Regions from separate parts of the Ruminococcus sp. D54t1_190329_F1 genome, predicted to be linked through region 2. Evidence: a T-box and tRNA genes for the amino acid it is inferred to sense, from the RefSeq annotation. Region 2 holds a T-box; the other holds one or more tRNA genes.
The links. The T-box of region 2 lies ahead of metG (methionine--tRNA ligase). A T-box ahead of a tRNA ligase gene usually reads a tRNA of that ligase, here a tRNA-Met.
Positions count from the first base shown of each region.

Region 1: it encodes a tRNA-Met, which carries the amino acid that the T-box ahead of metG (methionine--tRNA ligase) is inferred to sense. The anticodon was not compared.

Region 1 is NZ_JADNDC010000012.1:16,141-25,423, forward strand. Features, by position in the region: gene yedF (sulfurtransferase-like selenium metabolism protein YedF) at 143-769, shown strand; tRNA gene I2D69_RS07150 (tRNA-Lys) at 1,112-1,184, opposite strand; tRNA gene I2D69_RS07155 (tRNA-Phe) at 1,256-1,328, opposite strand; tRNA gene I2D69_RS07160 (tRNA-Met) at 1,334-1,407, opposite strand; tRNA gene I2D69_RS07165 (tRNA-Thr) at 1,429-1,501, opposite strand; tRNA gene I2D69_RS07170 (tRNA-Tyr) at 1,543-1,624, opposite strand; partial or broken gene I2D69_RS20890 (DUF6783 domain-containing protein) at 1,638-1,793, opposite strand; partial or broken gene I2D69_RS20895 (DUF6783 domain-containing protein) at 1,770-1,868, shown strand; gene fba (class II fructose-1,6-bisphosphate aldolase) at 1,989-2,858, shown strand; gene I2D69_RS07180 (ABC transporter substrate-binding protein) at 3,171-4,448, shown strand; gene I2D69_RS07185 (sugar ABC transporter permease) at 4,643-5,497, shown strand; gene I2D69_RS07190 (carbohydrate ABC transporter permease) at 5,497-6,333, shown strand; gene I2D69_RS07195 (response regulator) at 6,605-8,149, shown strand; gene I2D69_RS07200 (sensor histidine kinase) at 8,040-9,283, shown strand, end outside.
Region 2 is NZ_JADNDC010000023.1:31,740-41,022, forward strand. Features, by position in the region: gene I2D69_RS11870 (amidohydrolase) at 1-514, shown strand, start outside; gene I2D69_RS21100 (DUF6783 domain-containing protein) at 400-654, opposite strand; gene I2D69_RS21105 (DUF6783 domain-containing protein) at 553-801, shown strand; gene I2D69_RS11880 (MogA/MoaB family molybdenum cofactor biosynthesis protein) at 898-1,389, opposite strand; gene moaC (cyclic pyranopterin monophosphate synthase MoaC) at 1,386-1,892, opposite strand; gene metG (methionine--tRNA ligase) at 1,970-3,928, opposite strand; T-box leader at 4,017-4,302, opposite strand; gene I2D69_RS11895 (transcriptional repressor) at 4,491-4,889, shown strand; gene I2D69_RS11900 (NADH peroxidase) at 5,119-5,664, shown strand; gene I2D69_RS11905 (hypothetical protein) at 5,882-7,102, opposite strand; gene I2D69_RS11910 (zinc ribbon domain-containing protein) at 7,420-8,679, opposite strand; gene I2D69_RS11915 (serine/threonine-protein kinase) at 8,958-9,283, opposite strand, start outside.

The DNA.
Region 1 (9,283 bases), on a different contig from region 2:
AATTAATTTTCAGCATTACTTACGCAATATATTAAAAATTTACTGTGTCAGAGTATCCATTACTTAATATATGCTGTATTATAGAGTCTGTTAAAAAATGTCAATTAAAAAAATACAATATAGATAGTAGGAGAAATTACACATGGAAAACAAAACATTTGATGCGAGAGGAATGGCCTGCCCACTCCCAGTTGTAAACGCAAAGAAAGAATCCGAAGAAATGACAAATGGCGGTACCCTTATCATTCTCGTTGACAATGAAATTGCCGTCCAGAACCTTACCAAATTTGGCAACAGCAAAGGCTTTACAGTCTCTTCTGAGAAAAAAACAGAGAAAGATTTCACCGTAACCTTCCAGATTCCGGAAAACAGCACAACCTCAACACCAGCAGCTGAATCCGCCGCTCCCGCCTGCACCCCGGATTCCAAGAAACATGGTCTTGTAGCCGTCCTTTCCGCCAATACCATGGGAAATGGTGAAGAACAGCTTGGAAAGATTCTTATGAAATCCTTCATTTTCGCTCTCACCAAACAGGATCAGCTCCCAGAGATCATTCTGTGCTACAACTCCGGAGCATCCCTTACCTGCGAAGACTCCGATTCCCTGGAAGATCTGAAATCTTTAGAAGCAGAAGGAGTAAAAATCCTCACCTGCGGTACCTGCCTTGACTTCTACGGCCTGAAAGAAAGCCTGGCAGTCGGCAGCGTTACCAACATGTACGAAATCGTAGAAATTATGGAAAACGCAGGCACTATCATACGTCCATAATGCTTTGACACATTAAAAAAGTACTCAAAAATTCCGTCCGATATCCATGAATGAACCATGCTTGCATAAGCGAATTCATGGATAACGGATGGGACTTTCATAGCAAATAACTTCTAAATAAATAAAATCCACGCTTTAAAATCAACTCAATTTTCTTTGTAATCAAATTTTGATTTAAAGAAAATAAAAAGATAAAAGCGTGGATTTCATTTTTATCTGAGACACATTTGAGACATCTTGTTTTCAATGGGACATTTACTCACGATTACTTGGTGTTATTTAGGAGTTATAAAAAAAGACCGGAAACCCTTACAAATAAAGGATTTCCGGCATTCTGTGAAGTGAAGCATCGGGGATTCGAACCCCGGACAACTTGATTAAAAGTCAAGTGCTCTACCAACTGAGCTAATGCTCCATGTTAAATTTGTCATATATTTCACATCTTAAACGCCAAGTTTTTTCCTAAACAACCTTCGGCATTTAAAATGCCCAGAGCCGGAATCGAACCAGCGACACGAGGATTTTCAGTCCTCTGCTCTACCAACTGAGCTATCTGGGCATAAGTAGCGGGAATAGGATTTGAACCTATGACCTTCGGGTTATGAGCCCGACGAGCTTCCAGACTGCTCCATCCCGCGATATATTCTTTTAAAACCAAAAGCCGATGATCGGACTCGAACCGATAACCTGCTGATTACAAATCAGCTGCTCTGCCAATTGAGCCACATCGGCACGTAACCACTGGCTACAACAGATGAATTATATTCATCAAATGGATGGAGAAGGATTCGAACCTTCGAAGGCATCGCCAGCAGATTTACAGTCTGTCCCCTTTGGCCACTCGGGAATCCATCCGTGAACGAATTTATTATATACAAAGAAGAAAGTTTTTGCAAGATATTTTTTCGGTTTTTTGGATATTTTGTGTGCCAGAGCGTGTTTGAAAAAGCATTCCCGCAATCTGCACGCCCCACTTTGCAGTATATTTTGCTCGAATTCAGTTGCCATAGCCCGCTACGGTGCCCTCATCCGGGCAAAATCTTCCACAAATTGTGACGCACATCTTGCAGAAAGCCTTTTTCAAACACGCTCCAGGTGAATGAAAAAAGAATCAATAACTCATTTTTTTTGCAAAGAGGTAGACGAATGGGGAAAAATCTGCTAAACTACAGACAATGGAAATAGTTAAGGTGTTTCCAAAGATAGGAGGAATTTTATCATGTATGAGTTAGTTAATGCAACAGAAATGCTGAAAAAAGCAAAAGCTGGACATTATGCAGTAGGTCAGTTCAATATCAACAACCTTGAGTGGACAAAGGCTATTCTGCTTACAGCACAGGAACTGAATTCCCCGGTTATTCTGGGCGTTTCCGAAGGCGCTGGTAAGTACATGGCTGGTTATAAGACCGTTGTTGGAATGGTTAAAGGTATGATGGAAGAGCAGAAGATCACTGTTCCGGTTGCACTTCACCTGGATCACGGTTCATATGAAGGATGCCTGAAATGTGTTGAGGCTGGATTCTCATCCATCATGTTCGACGGTTCTCATTACCCGATCGAAGAGAACGTTGCTAAGACTAAAGAACTGGTTAAGATCACAAGAGAGCATGGAATGTCCTTAGAGGCAGAGGTTGGCTCCATCGGTGGTGAGGAAGATGGCGTTATCGGTATGGGCGAGTGCGCAGATCCTAAGGAATGCAAGATGATCGCTGATCTTGGTATCGATTTCCTGGCAGCAGGTATTGGTAACATTCATGGTAAATATCCAGCTAACTGGAAGGGCTTAAGCTTTGAGACTCTGGATGCAATCCAGCAGCTTACAGGTGATATGCCGTTAGTACTTCACGGTGGTACAGGTATTCCTACAGACATGATCAAGAAAGCTATCGACCTTGGAGTTTCCAAGATCAATGTTAACACAGAGTGCCAGCTTTCTTTTGCAGAAGCTACACGTAAATACATCGAGGAAGGCAAAGATCAGCAGGGTAAAGGATATGACCCACGTAAGCTTCTTGCACCTGGCTTCGATGCAATCAAGGCTACTGTTAAAGAGAAAATGGAAATCTTCGGATCCGTTGGAAAAGCCTGAATATGATTTTTCTCCGCACATGCGGAAAGAGAAAGGGGACTGCGCAAGCAGTCCTCTTTTGCATATATGAGATGTTTCACAGACTGCTTTTTCCAATAGGTTCTGGCTTGTGACCCGAATTATTATTCAAAGTCTGGATCTGATAAAAATTGTAATGTTTTGTACAAGTTGCGACAAAATGTCCATATTCAAATATCACTCTCTAAAAAAATGAACATGTTTCTTGATTTTTTATCATGGTTTTTTAACAGAAAAATCAGTATTATATAAACATCTTAAGAAACGGTTCTCAAAGAAAAGGAGAGTAAAATTATGAAGATGAGAAAAATCGCAGCAATGGGACTTAGCGCAGTTATGGCAGCTTCTATGGTACCGGCATTACCGGTTATGGCTGATGATGCAGCTGGAAAGGTTTACTACTTAAACTTCAAACCAGAGCAGGATGAAGCATGGCAGAACCTGGCAGCAAAATATACAGAAGAGACAGGCGTTCCGGTAACAGTTGTTACAGCAGCTTCCGGACAGTATGAGACCACACTTCAGTCTGAGATGGCTAAGAGCGATGCTCCTACACTTTTCCAGGTAAATGGACCAGTAGGACTTAAGAACTGGAAGGATTATTGCTATGATCTGTCCGGATCTGATATCTACTCACAGCTTACATCTGATGCTTACACTGTAAAAGACGGTGATGCAGTTGATGGTATTGCATACGTAATCGAGTCCTATGGACTGATCGTAAACAAAACCTTACTGGAAAAAGCAGGCTACACAGTAGATGACATCAAGAGCTTTGATGATCTGAAGAAGGTTGCGGATGACATCCAGGCAAGAAAAGATGAGCTTGGAGTGAAAGGTGCTTTCACAAGCGCTGGTATGGACGGATCCTCTGACTGGAGATTCAAAACACACCTTGCAAACCTTCCAATCTACTATGAGTATCAGGCAGATGGCATCGATGATACAGATGCAATCAAGGGAACATACCTTGATAACTATAAGAACGTATTTGATCTTTATATTACAGATTCTACCTGCGATGGAGCAGAGCTTTCTGCTAAGACAGCAGATGACTCCCGTAACGAGTTCATCAACGGAGATGCAGTATTCTATCAGAATGGTTCCTGGGAATATGGCGAACTGTCCAAGACATACAGTGATGACGAGTTGGCTATGATCCCGATTTACTTCGGTGTTGATGATGAGAATGAAGGCCTTGCAACCGGTACAGAGAACTTCTGGTGTGTAAACAAAGAAGCTTCCGAGGAAGATATTCAGGCAACACTTGATTTCATGAACTGGTGTGTAACTTCTGAGGATGGAACAAAGGCTATGTCAGAAGATATGGGCTTCACAATTCCTTTCAAAACAGCACAGGAATCCACAAACGTATTTGTAAAACAGGATGCAGAGTATACAGCAGCTGGTCTTACACCTGTATCATGGAACTTCACAACAATGCCATCTGAAGAGTGGAAGAACGGTCTTGGTACAGCACTTACATTATATGCAGCAGGAAGCGGTTCCTGGGATGATGTAGTTTCCGCATTCGTTGACAATTGGGCAACTGAGAAAGCTCTTTCCGAATAATCGTAACAGGTAATAAATTTCTTTCCAACAGCATATAATATGTCCGGAAGAAATTCAGGACATAATATAGAATGGTGAACAGGGTGGGGAGGCGAAATACAGCCTCCCCATTTTAATGGGAAAATGATGTAATGTTTTGGGGTGGCGGATAACCTTCCGCAAAGGTGTCATAACAGGAAAAGGAGGAGTGAAAAATGGTAGGAAAATCTCTGAAAAAATGGTGGCCGGTATTTGTTCTGCCAACATTGGCTGCATTTATTATCGGTTTCTTATGGCCGTTTATCTGGGGTATTTATCTTTCATTTTGTAAATTTTCAACTGTAAAAGATGTAGTCTGGGTTGGACTTTCCAACTACCAGAAAATTTTTATCGGCGGTGACTTCAGTCATGCATTCTGGCTGACCGTTGTATTCGCATTTGTTTCCAGTATTCTGATCAATGTGCTGGCATTTTCCATTGCACTGGCTTTGACAAAAGGATTCAAAGGAACAAACGTGTTCCGTACTGTATTCTTCATGCCGAACCTGATCGGTGGTATTGTACTTGGTTATATCTGGCAGACACTGTTAAACGGTCTGCTTTCCATGTGGGGACAGCCTCTTCTGAAGTTGTCTGCAACAAATGGTTTTATTGGAATGATCATTCTGTTGTTATGGCAGCAGATTGGATATATGATGATCATTTATGTGGCTGGTCTTAATAACGTATCTCCGGATCTGATTGAGGCCGCACAGATTGATGGCGCAACCGCAACACAGATCCTGTTTAAAATCAAGATTCCGATGATCATGCCATCTGTTACAATTTGTACATTCCTTACTCTTACAAACGGATTCAAGATGTTCGACCAGAACCTTTCCCTTACAGGCGGAGATCCTGGAAAACAGTCACAGTTACTGGCACTGAACATTTACGATACATTCTACGGACGAAGTGGTCCTGCATGGAAGGGGATCGGTCAGGCAAAAGCAGTTGTATTCTTTGTACTGGTTGTTGCGATCGCATTGATCCAGCTTCGTGCAACATCATCTAAGGAGGTGCAGGCATAATGGCAGATAAGAAAAAAAGTATTATCCCAACTATAATTCTTTCTATAATTTCAATTATCTGGATCTACCCGATTGTTATGATCCTGTTTAACTCCTTAAAAGTGGAGTCCGCAATTACTACATCTGGTGTTTTCCAGTTTCCTACATCTGAGACCTGGAACGGAATCCAGAACTTTATAGCCAGCGTCACACAGATGGATTTCCTGAAATCCTTCTGGTACAGCCTTGTGATCTCAGTTATGTCTGTTGTTTTGATTCTGCTTTGTTGCTCTATGTGCGCATGGTACATTGTACGTGTAAACGGCTTGCTTTCCAAGGTTCTGTATTACCTTTGCGTATTCAGTATGGTTGTTCCTTTCCAGATGGTTATGTTTACCCTGGCAAAAACAGCAGATACTTTGAAACTGAATAATCCATACACCATTTGCATTGTTTACCTTGGATTTGGTGCCGGACTTGCAGTATTTATGTTTACCGGTTTTGTAAAAGGAAGCCCGCTGGAAATTGAGGAAGCTGCCATGATTGATGGATGCAGTCCTCTGCAGGTTTTCTTTAAGATCTTGATTCCGATTTTGAAACCAACCATTATCTCTACTGCAATTCTGGAGCTGATGTGGGTATGGAACGATTATCTTCTTCCAACACTGGTTCTGGATATTAAGAAGTATAAAACAATTCCAATGGCAATCCAGTATTTCCGTGGAAGCTATGGTCATGTGCAGATGGGACCGATGATGGCAAGTATTATGATCGACATTATCCCGATTATTGTTGTATATCTGGTTTGCCAGAAATATATTATCGAGGGAGTTGTTGCAGGTGCAGTTAAGGGTTGATTTCTTTGGGTAAAAGAACGGTTTTTACCTGAGAAATTTGGAGATTATTCCCTTTTCAATATGATACCAGAATGTTAAAATAAAGATAGTTCTTTGCAGAGATGCGAGGGGCTATCTTTATCTTTATATAAGATTTCATGTGCGCCAGACAGAAAAAATGGGGCGAAGCAACAGGCGATATGAAATTTCTGGCTTTTCTGACAGACGGACATAAATGACAGTTGGAAGAGTTGTCCCGGTGTTAAATATAATAAAAGATCGGAGTACCAATATGTACAGAGTTTTGATAACAGACGATGAGAAAATTGAGCGGGAGGGAATTAAATTCCTTCTGGCACAGGAAGAGGGAGAATACGAGATCCATGAGGCTGCCAATGGCAGGCAGGCACTGAATGTATTGCGAAGTGAAGAGATTGATTTTCTTTTAACAGACATAAAAATGCCTCATATGGACGGTCTGGAGCTGGCTAGCAAGGTCAGAGAAGAGTATCCCAATCTTCCAATTGTAATTTTTAGTGGATACAGTGATTTCGCTTTTGCCCAGGAAGCTATGCGTTACGGAGTGAAGGATTACGTGCTGAAGCCGGTTGATCCGGATACATTTCATACAACTATCGGGAAAGTAAAAGCAGAGCTTCAAAGTATCCGGTCCAAGAAGCAGAAGGAAGAGAAAGGGAAGAATTTTCTTCTTCAGTATTTTCTTCAGACTTACCTGTATTCCGGAAATGAAGAAGTGTTGAAAAAAGCTGGGGAGATTTTAGATGAATCTAACTGGGAGCAGTGGCACTGTGCGATTCTTATCGAATCAGATAAGGCATTTTTTGACAATGTTCCAGATAATATTGATGAGGAACTGATGCAGGGATTGCACCGGAATTTCTTTTACCTGAATCTGAATACCAGACAGTCTGTGCTGTTTTTTTCTGATGTGTACTGCGATTATCAGCTGGTTGCCAAGCATTTATATGACATTTTGAAGCAGAATTACTCTGCAAGTTTTCACCTTGCAGTGAGCAGCCGGTTTGAAGGGCATGAGGCGCTGCCTGAAATTATGTCCCAGTTGGAGCAGACCATGGAGGAGAAATTTTATCATCCAGATGTGCATGTGTTTAATAATGAGGCCTCTGACAGCCAGCCGGTGAATGCGGAGACACAGGATTCCCGTCTGATGGAGAAGATTTCCGAAGACATTTCCCGCAAAGATGTGGAGCAGCTGAAGAAGCATTTTGAGTGTCTGGTGAAGAAATATGAGAATGATACCCGTTTCTCTGCCATGTATGTGAAATTTGTTTTTTCCAATGTGATCCAGGAGCTTTTTCAGGAAAATCAGTTCTCTGAGGAGCGGAAGCTGGATCATGAGGTAGAGCGGCTGTACAGTTGTACCAATCTGAAGCAGATCCTTGCAATCACCCAGGAGAATATTAAGGAGTACGAGGAGTTTCTGGAGCGTTCCATGAGTGATTCCAGAGATGAAGTTGCTTCTGTGAAGAATTATATTTACCAGCACTATGCGGAGGATTTAAGTCTTGAGACATTGGCGGAGAAGGTGTATTTGTCTTCTGGCTATCTCAGCTTTATTTTTAAAAAAGAGACTGGTATGAACCTGAACCGCTTTATACGTGTGGTTCGGATGGAAAAGGCGAAGGAGCTTTTGTGTAATTCTAATATGAAGGTGGCACAGGTCAGTGAACAGGTAGGAATCCCCAATGTTTCTTATTTCTGCAGAAGTTTCAGGGAATATTATGGAAGCAGCCCGGAGTCCTATCGGAAAGGAACCGGTGAAGAGGATGAAAATACCGGCAGTCATAAAGAATAAATTTGAGAATATGAAATATCGTCATAAGCTGACTATTCTTCTTGTGACAGCCAGCCTGGTTCCCATGATCCTGCTTGTATTGTATAGCCATGGCCGCATGAGCAGTCTGCTCCGGGAAAAAGAAATGGAGGATATGTCTTCCATTCTGGAACAGACCGGAGAGGGAATCGACAGCCAGATAGAAGTTTTTTCCAGTCTTCTGAATTATCTCACTTATTCCCCGGATATTGAGGATCTGATCACGGAGAAAAATATGGATAATTATCAAGCGTATATAAAATATACAGAAGTAGCAGATCCTCTTTTGTCTGTACCAAAGTCTTATCATGATGCCATTATACAGATCCAGTTGTTTGCAGAAAGCATTAAAGTGCGCCATGAGTATACACTTGTGCCTTTGTCAGAGGTGGATAAGGAGTGGTGGTATGACAAACTGGAAGAGGATGTGTCTGTGCAGTGGGTGGTGGACAGCCAGATACCGGAGATTGCAGCTGTAAGGCGGATTTATACTGGCAGAGAGCAGACAGCAGTTCTTTGCGTTACACTGGATTATAATAAGATTTTTCAGCCCTTTGAAAAGATTATTTCTGCAGAATCCGGGGGCATGATCCTGGATAAAGGGGGAAATGTTCTGTTTCAGAAGGAAATGCTGGGTGAAAAGGAAGAAAAGGATTCGGGAGAGGCTGTCTCCAGGGAGTTTCTGGAGTCCGGGCAGGGAGATTATGCTTTTGTAAACCGGAAGAACGCGGCTTGCGGATGGATTTTTTATCTGTATAAGCTGCAATCAGCAGTGGACAGCTCTGTGTCAGGAATCCTGGTCAGCGAGATTCCCCTGATTGCGGCCTGTGTAGCCATAATTCTGGTGTTGGGACTTTCTTTTTCCAGACTTTTTACCAGAAAGATTGAGGAGCTTACCGATAACATGAACCGGGTAAACCAGGGGAGCCGTGAGGTTACGGTGGACAGCAATGCTGGAGATGAAATTGGCCTTCTGGTGCGCAGCTTCCGAAGCATGATGGACGAGATCAATCGTCTGATCCATGAGGTTTATGAGAATAAGATTGCGTTGAAAGAGTTTGAACTGAAGGCACTGACTGCCCAGATCAACCCTCATTTTTTGTATAACTCCCTGTC
Region 2 (9,283 bases):
AATTTGTCCTCTTAATTACTGTACCTACCAGTTTAAATTGCTGGAACAGCTTTTACCTACAGAGAACTATCCTGCATGCAGAAAAACCTATCTTGATTCGATCAAGAAACAGATCGGCGAAGATGTCATATATGATTGTGAGCCATGGATGGCATCTGAAACCTTCAGTTATATGTGCAGCCTGTTTCCAGGTGTAGAAACCTTCGTGGGAATAAAAAATGACGAATTAGGTTCCGGCGCTAATCACCATACCCCGGAATTTGATCTGGACGAGGACGGACTTACCTATGGTACTGCCGCTGCCGTCAGCTACGTTTTGGAATACTTTGAAAACACGCCTGACACTTCTGCTTTTGAACCTGCATACAACAGCATCAGCGAACTGATTGCGACATTTGGTCAACAGCCAGGAAGTACCGAATATATGGATTTGATGCTGAACAGCAACAATTTCGGAATTGACGGTACTGCAGAGCTGCTTGCAAATATAATTCGTAAAAATTTCGGATTATAGATCTTCCTAGAGCGTGTTTGAAAAAGGCTTTCTGCAAGATGTGCGTCACAATTTGTGGGAGATTTTGTCCGGATGAGGGCGCCGTAGCGGGCTACGGCAACCGAATTCGGGTGAAATCTCCCGCAAAGTGGGGCGTGCAGATTGCGAGAATGATTTTTCAAACAGTCTCTAATGTACTTATGCTGCCTCACGCCGCATATTTTACCGATCAGGCACTGGAAGATATGGTGCACAATTCACTGATTGTAACAAGCCAGTATTTTAAAACTATGAAAGAGCAGCCATAAGCAGTCTTCGCCAGCCCACAAACTAAGAATCCCCTCCACAAAAGCAACTGCTGCATAGTGGAGGGGATTCTCATTTACTATAAAATTTATGAATATTTACTGCCTTGCACAATTTCCAGCTTCCCCGGTCATAATCTCAATGCCATGACCAAGAGCTCCAATAATGTATTCCAGACTCTCCTTTACTGCTTTCGGACTGCCTGGAAGATTAATGATCAGAGTCTTTTTCCGGATTCCGGCTGTGGCGCGGCTGAGCATGGCGCGTTTTGTGATCGTCATGCTGTAGGCGCGGATGGCTTCCGGGATTCCCGGAACCTTACGTTCTGTGATATCTTCGGTGGCCTCCGGCATAACATCCCGCGGGGAAAAACCTGTTCCACCAGTAGTCAAAATCAGTTCTGCCTGATTCTCATCTGCGATTTCCGCCATTCGTCTGGAAAGCATGGCACGGTCATCCGGAAGAATATCCATAGATACTACCTGATAGCCTTCTCTTTCTGCGATTTCCTTAATTGCCGGACCGCTTAAATCTTCCCGCTTGCCCTGATATCCCATATCACTGGATGTGATAATTGCTACTCGTTTCATTTTTCTCCCCCCTTCGTTTTTATTTCTTTGAATAAAAAATCTCCACTCTTACCGCCAGTTTTCTCTACCAGGTGAATATCCGTCATCACCATATGCTTGTCGATTGCCTTGCACATATCATAAATTGTAAGAAGAGTCACCTGCACACCTGTAAGGGCTTCCATTTCCACACCGGTTTTACCGTCTGTCTTCACAGTGCAAAAAGTGCGGATAATTCCATTTTCTTTTTCAATTTCGAAATCAATGGTACATTTGGTAACCGGCAAAGGATGGCACATAGGTACCAGATCCGAGGTGTGCTTCACAGACATGATCCCGGCAACTCTGGCAACGCCAAGAACGTCTCCCTTTGCCACAGTGCCTGCAGTAAGATGCTCCATGATTTCTGCTCCAACCTGGATAGAACCTGTTGCAATTGCAGTTCTGTGGGTAATCGGTTTATCCGAGACATCCACCATAACAGCATTACCATTTTTATCAAAATGGCTTAGTTTATTACACATAATTCGTCCCTTTTTATAACAATATTAACCTATTATATTATATTCCGGCTATATCAGATGGACGCTTCCGGTCAAAATCAGCAGATTTCAGATCCTGTCGGCATATTTTTTTCAGGGCTGACTACGCATACATTTCCCTCAGCATCCTCTGCGCAGAGAATCATTCCCTCACTAAGAATTCCTGCAAGTTTCGCTGGTTTTAAGTTGGTTACTACCATAACCTTTTTGCCAACCATTTCCTCTGGTGTATAGTAAGCCTTGATTCCAGATACGATCTGGCGAACCTGGCTTCCGATCTTAACCTGAGAGCAAAGAAGTTTCTTGGATTTCTTCACTGCCTCACAGGCAATAACCTCACCAACCTGGAACTGAAGCTTTGCAAAATCATCAAATGTGATCTCCGGCTTCGCCTCAATATCTACAACCTTCTCCTCTGGCTTTTCTTCCTTCGGCTCTTCTTTCGGTGGATGAAGCTCGTTTACTTTTTCCATAACTTCTTTGATGTCCATACGGGCAAAAAGGATCTCCGGTTTGTCTGTTACCTTGTTTCCTGACGGATACAGTCCAAATGTCTTCAGATCCTCAAGAGTTCTCTCAGAAGCATTTAACTGACCAAGGATTCTCTTGGTTGTGTCCGGCATAAAGGACTCAAGAAGAGTGGTTCCAATACAAATGCCCTCAACCAGATTGTAAAGAACGGTTGCAAGACGATCCTGTTTGGACTCATCCTTTGCAAGTGCCCATGGCATTGTCTCATCAATGTATTTGTTGCAGCGTTTGAAAATAGTGAACACTTCTGTGATGGCATCTGCTACACGAAGTTTCTCCATCTTTGCATCAACTTTTGCAGGAACAGAAAGAATGAAGTTCTTCAGATCATCGTCAACTGGTTCTGTTACGCCTTTATTCTCTACCACGCCGCCAAAGTATTTGTTTGACATGGAGATGGTACGGTTTACCAGGTTTCCAAGAGTATTTGCCAGCTCGGAATTCATACGCTCTACCATCAGCTCCCAGGTTATCACACCATCGTTGTCAAACGGCATTTCGTGAAGTACGAAATAACGGACAGCATCAACGCCGAAGAAATCAACCAGCTCGTCTGCGTAGATAACGTTTCCTTTGGATTTGCTCATTTTTCCATCGCCCTGGAGAAGCCACGGATGACCGAATACCTGCTTCGGAAGAGGCAGATCCAGTGACATCAGGAAGATTGGCCAGTAAATAGTATGGAAACGGATGATGTCTTTTCCAATAAGATGAAGGTCTGCAGGCCACATCTTGTTAAACAGTTCAGAATTGTCTCCATCACAATCATAACCGATTCCGGTAATATAATTGGTCAGTGCGTCCAGCCATACATACACAACGTGTTTCGGATCAAAGTCTACCGGAATTCCCCATTTGAAAGAGGTTCTGGATACACACAGATCCTGAAGTCCCGGAAGAAGGAAGTTGTTCATCATCTCGTTCTTACGGGATTCCGGCTGAATGAATTCCGGATGTGTCTTAATGTGCTCGATCAGACGGTCTGCGTATTTGCTCATTTTGAAGAAATAAGCCTCTTCTTTGGCTGGTACGCATGGGCGTCCGCAGTCCGGACATTTTCCGTCTACAAGCTGGGATTCTGTGAAGAAGGACTCACATGGAGTACAGTACATTCCCTCGTACTCTCCCTTGTAGATGTCCCCTTTTGCATACATTTTCTTGAAAATCTTCTGAACCTGTTTCTCATGGTCTTCATCTGTGGTACGGATGAATTTGTCATAGGATGTATTCATCAGATCCCAGATATTCTTGATCTGACCGGATACGTTATCAACGAATTCTTTAGGTGTAACACCTGCTTCTTCTGCTTTCAGCTCAATCTTCTGGCCATGCTCGTCAGTTCCGGTCTGGAAAAATACGTCGTAGCCCTGCTGTCTTTTATAACGCGCAATGGCGTCTGCCAGAACAGCCTCGTAGGTATTGCCAATGTGCGGCTTGCCGGATGTATAGGCAATGGCTGTGGTGATGTAATATTTTGGTTTACTCATTGTATTTCCTCCTTTTCTGTGTAACAAAAAGAGCTGGTTAAACTTCTCCTTCCTGTCACAACATAAAAAAACGTCTTCTCAAATATACTGAGAAGACGAGTTATCCCGTGTTACCACTTCTATTCATTCCCGCCTCACGGTACAGATGGAAAAACCATCTTCGGGAATCTCACCGGGTACCTTCATACCCTTACGCTATAACAGGCGTTCCTGTCGCAGCCTAAATTACTTCAACTGCGCCCCTCCAAAGCCATCTTCCATCTGTTCCATACACACCCCCTCTCAGCCTGGAAAAGCAACTCTTAACTGCTCATCTCCCGGGGGATTCTCTGTAATGCGGTACGCAAATGTACTCTCTTTTTCTATGGGTTTGGCTTATAAATTCATATAAAAGAGCGTATCACATTTTAATGGGTTTGTAAACCCAAATTTATCATTTTACAGCGATGCAATATTTATAATTTTAGTGTAAATTTAGACAAATTACTATTGACAAATTTGCAATTATCTTGTATATTAATATCAGTAACAATTACTATTATTGAGAGAAAGGAGGAATCAGATGGCCACATTGAAATACAGCCGCCAGAGAGAATCTATTAAGGAGTTTCTTACTGGCAGAACCGACCATCCCACCGCTGATTTTGTTTATGAGAATATGAAGCAGATTTATCCAAACATCAGCCTTGGAACTGTATACCGAAACCTCTCTCTTCTCGCTGATCTGGGTGAAATACAGAAGCTTTCCAGCTTTGGCGGAGCAGACCGATTCGATGCCCGCACCGTTCCCCATTGTCACTTTATGTGCACCCGCTGCGGCAGAGTGATGGACGTATTCAGCGAACATATTGATAAAAGCCTTGAGAGTATTGCAGCTGACTTTAAGGATGGTCAGATTTCCGATTATAAAGCAAGATTTTTCGGAATTTGCAAGGAATGCCTGAAGGAAGAGTCTCACTAATCAGTTGAATAAATTTTTCATTTTCTGATCATAGCTATTCTGTAGGGAATTACAGCCGCTCGACAAGCAATGGCCACAGCACCAAACTTTAAGTGAACATTCGATCCTGTTAGAAAAAAGTTTCAATAACTCTTGACAAGCAAGAAACAATATGTTACCATAAAACAGTAATGATTACTATTATTAAAAACTAAATAAAAATTTTATATAAGAAAAGGAGAATTTAATTATGGCTAAATGGGTATGTAGTGTATGTGGTTATGTTCATGAAGGTGACACAGCTCCGGAAGTATGTCCAATCTGCAAGGCTCCGGCTGAGAAATTTACGAAACAGGATGATGAAATGGCATGGGCAGCTGAGCATGTTGTGGGCGTTGCTAAAGGTGTCAGCGAAGACATCCTTGCTGATTTAAGAGCAAACTTCGAGGGCGAGTGCTCTGAGGTTGGTATGTATCTTGCTATGGCACGTGTTGCTCACAGAGAAGGATATCCGGAAGTTGGTATGTATTATGAGAAAGCTGCTTATGAAGAAGCAGAGCACGCAGCTAAATTCGCTGAGTTATTAGGTGAAGTTGTTACAGACAGCACCAAGAAGAACCTTGAGATGCGTGTAGCAGCTGAGAACGGCGCTACAGCTGGTAAGACTGATCTTGCGAAACGTGCTAAAGCAGCTAACCTTGACGCAATCCATGATACAGTTCATGAAATGGCAAGAGACGAGGCAAGACACGGCAAAGCATTCGCAGGTCTTCTTAAGAGATACTTTGGAGAATAATTTTTACCGGGGAATCGCATAAAATAAAGCTTTTTATAAAAGGGAATCACTTTCGTGATTCCCTTTTTGGGCAGACTTCCGTCATTTTTAATATGTAAATCAGGTGTCCCTAACCCATTTTTCACTCTTAAAAACTCTCAAAATGTGTCTCTCCCTTTTCGTTTAATTTGTGCGGACCACAGCCCCTCCCAGCATAGCTTTTCTCTCTATTTTTTACTTAATTTTCTGTAAATTCATACAACGGCATATTGTTCTCATCATATAAAACAATCATCATAACCGCATTCACCTCGCCGGTTGCACTTTCAAAGCATAATAAATAATAGCCGTCACGGTCTAATGATTTCACAATATAACGTTTTTCCTGATTTCCAGATGTAATTGTTCGGATCAGTTTTCCATCTTCGATTCGCCAGCTTCCATTAATCTCAGGCCAGTTGGGATTTATTTCTTCTCTTGTGCGATAGCTGTCATCTGTTCCAAAGCTTCCAAGCTGTTTTGTATTACCATCTGCGTCATATTCATAAAGGTCTCCGGCACCAGTGGTTCCGCCAATTGCCCAGTTGACCGTATAATACCGGAATCTGCATGGAAAAATGGAGGATAATTCCTCTTCTGTTAAAGTCTCAAACTCGTCTGCATGAGCTTTGAAGTAATAAAATCCACTTTCATAGTCATTATCCGCATCTGTATGATTCACATATGCAGCAATAAAATCATCTTTGGATTTTATAACCTTCTCCGCCTGTGCAAGCTCTGCTTCCTGTTTTTTCCTGCTGCTTTCCTGCGCTTCTTCTATTTCATGTTTACTTTTTCTTTCCTTCCTGCCTTCCTCATCTAACGGCGCACCATATCCGCCTTCATCAATTAGCTCTGCGATATTGCCTGCTTCCAATGCAAAGCTATATTTAGATGAACCAAGATTCAGTACACAACGTATATCATTTCCTTCATATAAACATTTCACAATATCTTCTCCTGAAGATCCGCTGACATAAACATTGCCATTGGGTTCCTCACCTAGCAAACCATATTCATATACCGTATTTATACTTCCAACTTTTATTTTCAATTCTTTAGAATCAGAAGAAAAATAAGTAGCAGGGGTATCCTTATACTCTAAAAGTTTAAAAGATAAATCATAACAATAATCAAATTCATCAAAATTAATATATGCTGTGACAAGCAGATCACTACCGGTTGTTGCCGTGTTGCTAAAGGTTCCGGAAACAACCGTACTTATAACAGATTGCCCCGTTGCATCCCCGAAGTCATCTACTACCGCAACTTTTCCCCAGGAGTTATTGTTTCCTTCATCCGTACTGGAATCCTCTTCTATTTCTGAAACTACCTCTGCATTCTCTTCCCCATAGGAAAGCGTTGGAGACATAAATACACACCCCAATGCCAACGCCAGCGCTAATGTTCTTTTCTTCATCCTTTGACCCTCATTTTTTGTAATTTTATTTGAGACTGATAAGTTATCATATAATAATAGGAGGAAGGAAAGCAATTACCTGAAAGCATAGTACAAGAAGAAATTATTACTGTTCACGACCTTCACAGCAACACGCTTCGCGATGCACAGAAATCATACTTTGCAGGATTCTGCTACTGCAGCAGGGAGTCTCGGCGGCATCTGCCATTGTGCCGTAATATAAAAAGAGTTACAGACCGCAAAATGATTAATCTGTAACCCTAAAACTCTTATTAAAATATTACTTGAACGCTATATAAAAAAGCCCTCACAGAGCATTACTCCGAAGCAGTCTCAAAATTTGCCTTCGCCGTATCCACCGAATACTCTGCTTTATTATCAATGTCCACATCATTTTCTGAGAAAGTACTTCCCGCGAAATCAAGGACTTCATTCCCAGGTAGATTCTCAATGCAGACCGCCGTTCCATTTCCGGTAAATGTATTATTCAGATAGTTGGGCGCTGTACCATAAGCCATGCTGCTGTTAAACTTCAGTGCAATTTTATTATTGGTAAAAGTACAGTCCATTGCATTTACCCAGGCTTCATTATTGGCAATTGCAGCCGTATCCCAACCATTAAAACTGCATTTGGAAAGTAAAGTAAGACAATACGCGTTCACCCCAATTCCAGAATTCCCTTTAAACTGGATTCCTGACATTTCCGCGTAATTTCCATTCAATCCGCGCAAGCTGACGGTTCCTGTGAAAGTAGTCACGTCATCTCCGTCTGAGCTGCCATAAATTCCCCACACATGATTTCCAAAAACAATATCACCATCATAAGTTACTGCCGGAAGATGAAGGTAAACCGGAGTTTCCGATGACACCTCTTCCTCAATGGAAGCCAGCAATGCATTCAGTTCCTCTGTGGTCTCCATAGGCGTATCCTCTGAAAAATAGGTAACTGCTGCTTGCTTTTCAATGGTAAGCCGTGTGCTAAGAGAAATCGTATCTCCGTTTTTCATCGTCAGGTTCCACAAGATATCGTTAGTACCGCTGTCTGAGGTATAAATAATATCAGAAACATATGCTGCATTTGGAAAACTCTCGTTATGAACCGGTTCTACATAATCTACCTTCCGGGAATTTTCTCCAGGTTTTGTATCCACCTTACAGGAAACTACCTTTTCTGTAAATTCTTCCCACGCCAGTTCTCCAGTCTCCTGATCCAGAACATACAGCTGACATGGAAGGGCACTCTCCATTCCCTGTGCCAGTGTATCAGTACGTTCACCCTGGGCATGTCCTGTTACTCCATCATCTTCGGAAAAATTCAACAGCATTTTATAAGATTTTCCTTTGTCTGTATAAACCACCTGCGCCCCTCCCTCATAGGACTTCGGACGGTGATGCAGGGAAAAAGCTGCTCCAACAGCTGCCAGAAGCACTACCACAGCAGCTGCTCCAAAAGCCGCCTTTCTCCATCGTTTCGGTGCTTTTATCTCCTGTTTTTCCTTCTGGACTGCTGTACAATGAGGACAAAAAGAAGCATTGTCCGGAAGAGGCTGTCCGCATTTTATACATTTTTTACTCATATTTTTCTCCTATTACGATATATTTATGGTTAACATACCTTATAGCTGGTACATCGTTTTCGAAATAACTATACCACTCACTTGTCTGTGAATCCGATTGCACAGGTATAAAAGCCTCGGCGTAGCCCGCTACGCCTGCGTTTTTATACCTGCACACTCGAATCCACATCCTACGCGATTGGTATAGTTATTTACGAAACGATGTACTAGTAAGTAATTATCCATCTTGTATTATAAATTTACAGGCTTTTTTCCAGAGACCATAAGCTTTTTATGCTTTACAAAACCTCCATCAGATGAAGGATATTCTTGTATCTTTTCTCCGGATTTACCATGGTACAACGCTGGACGATCCTGCCCATTCTTCCGCTGGCAAGCTTCCTGGAGGGATGTTCCCCAGTCAGCATAATGTTCAGCAGAACTCCCAGTGCATAAATATCCGCACGCCCATCAGACTGGGAGAGCCCATACTGTTCCGGTGCTGCAAAGCCTGTGGTTCCAAGAATCTGTGTATCTTCTCTGTTTTCATTTTTATAAATTCTGGAAGCATCAAAATCGATAAGAACCGCTTCGGTTCCACGTATGATCACATTATCTGGCTTTA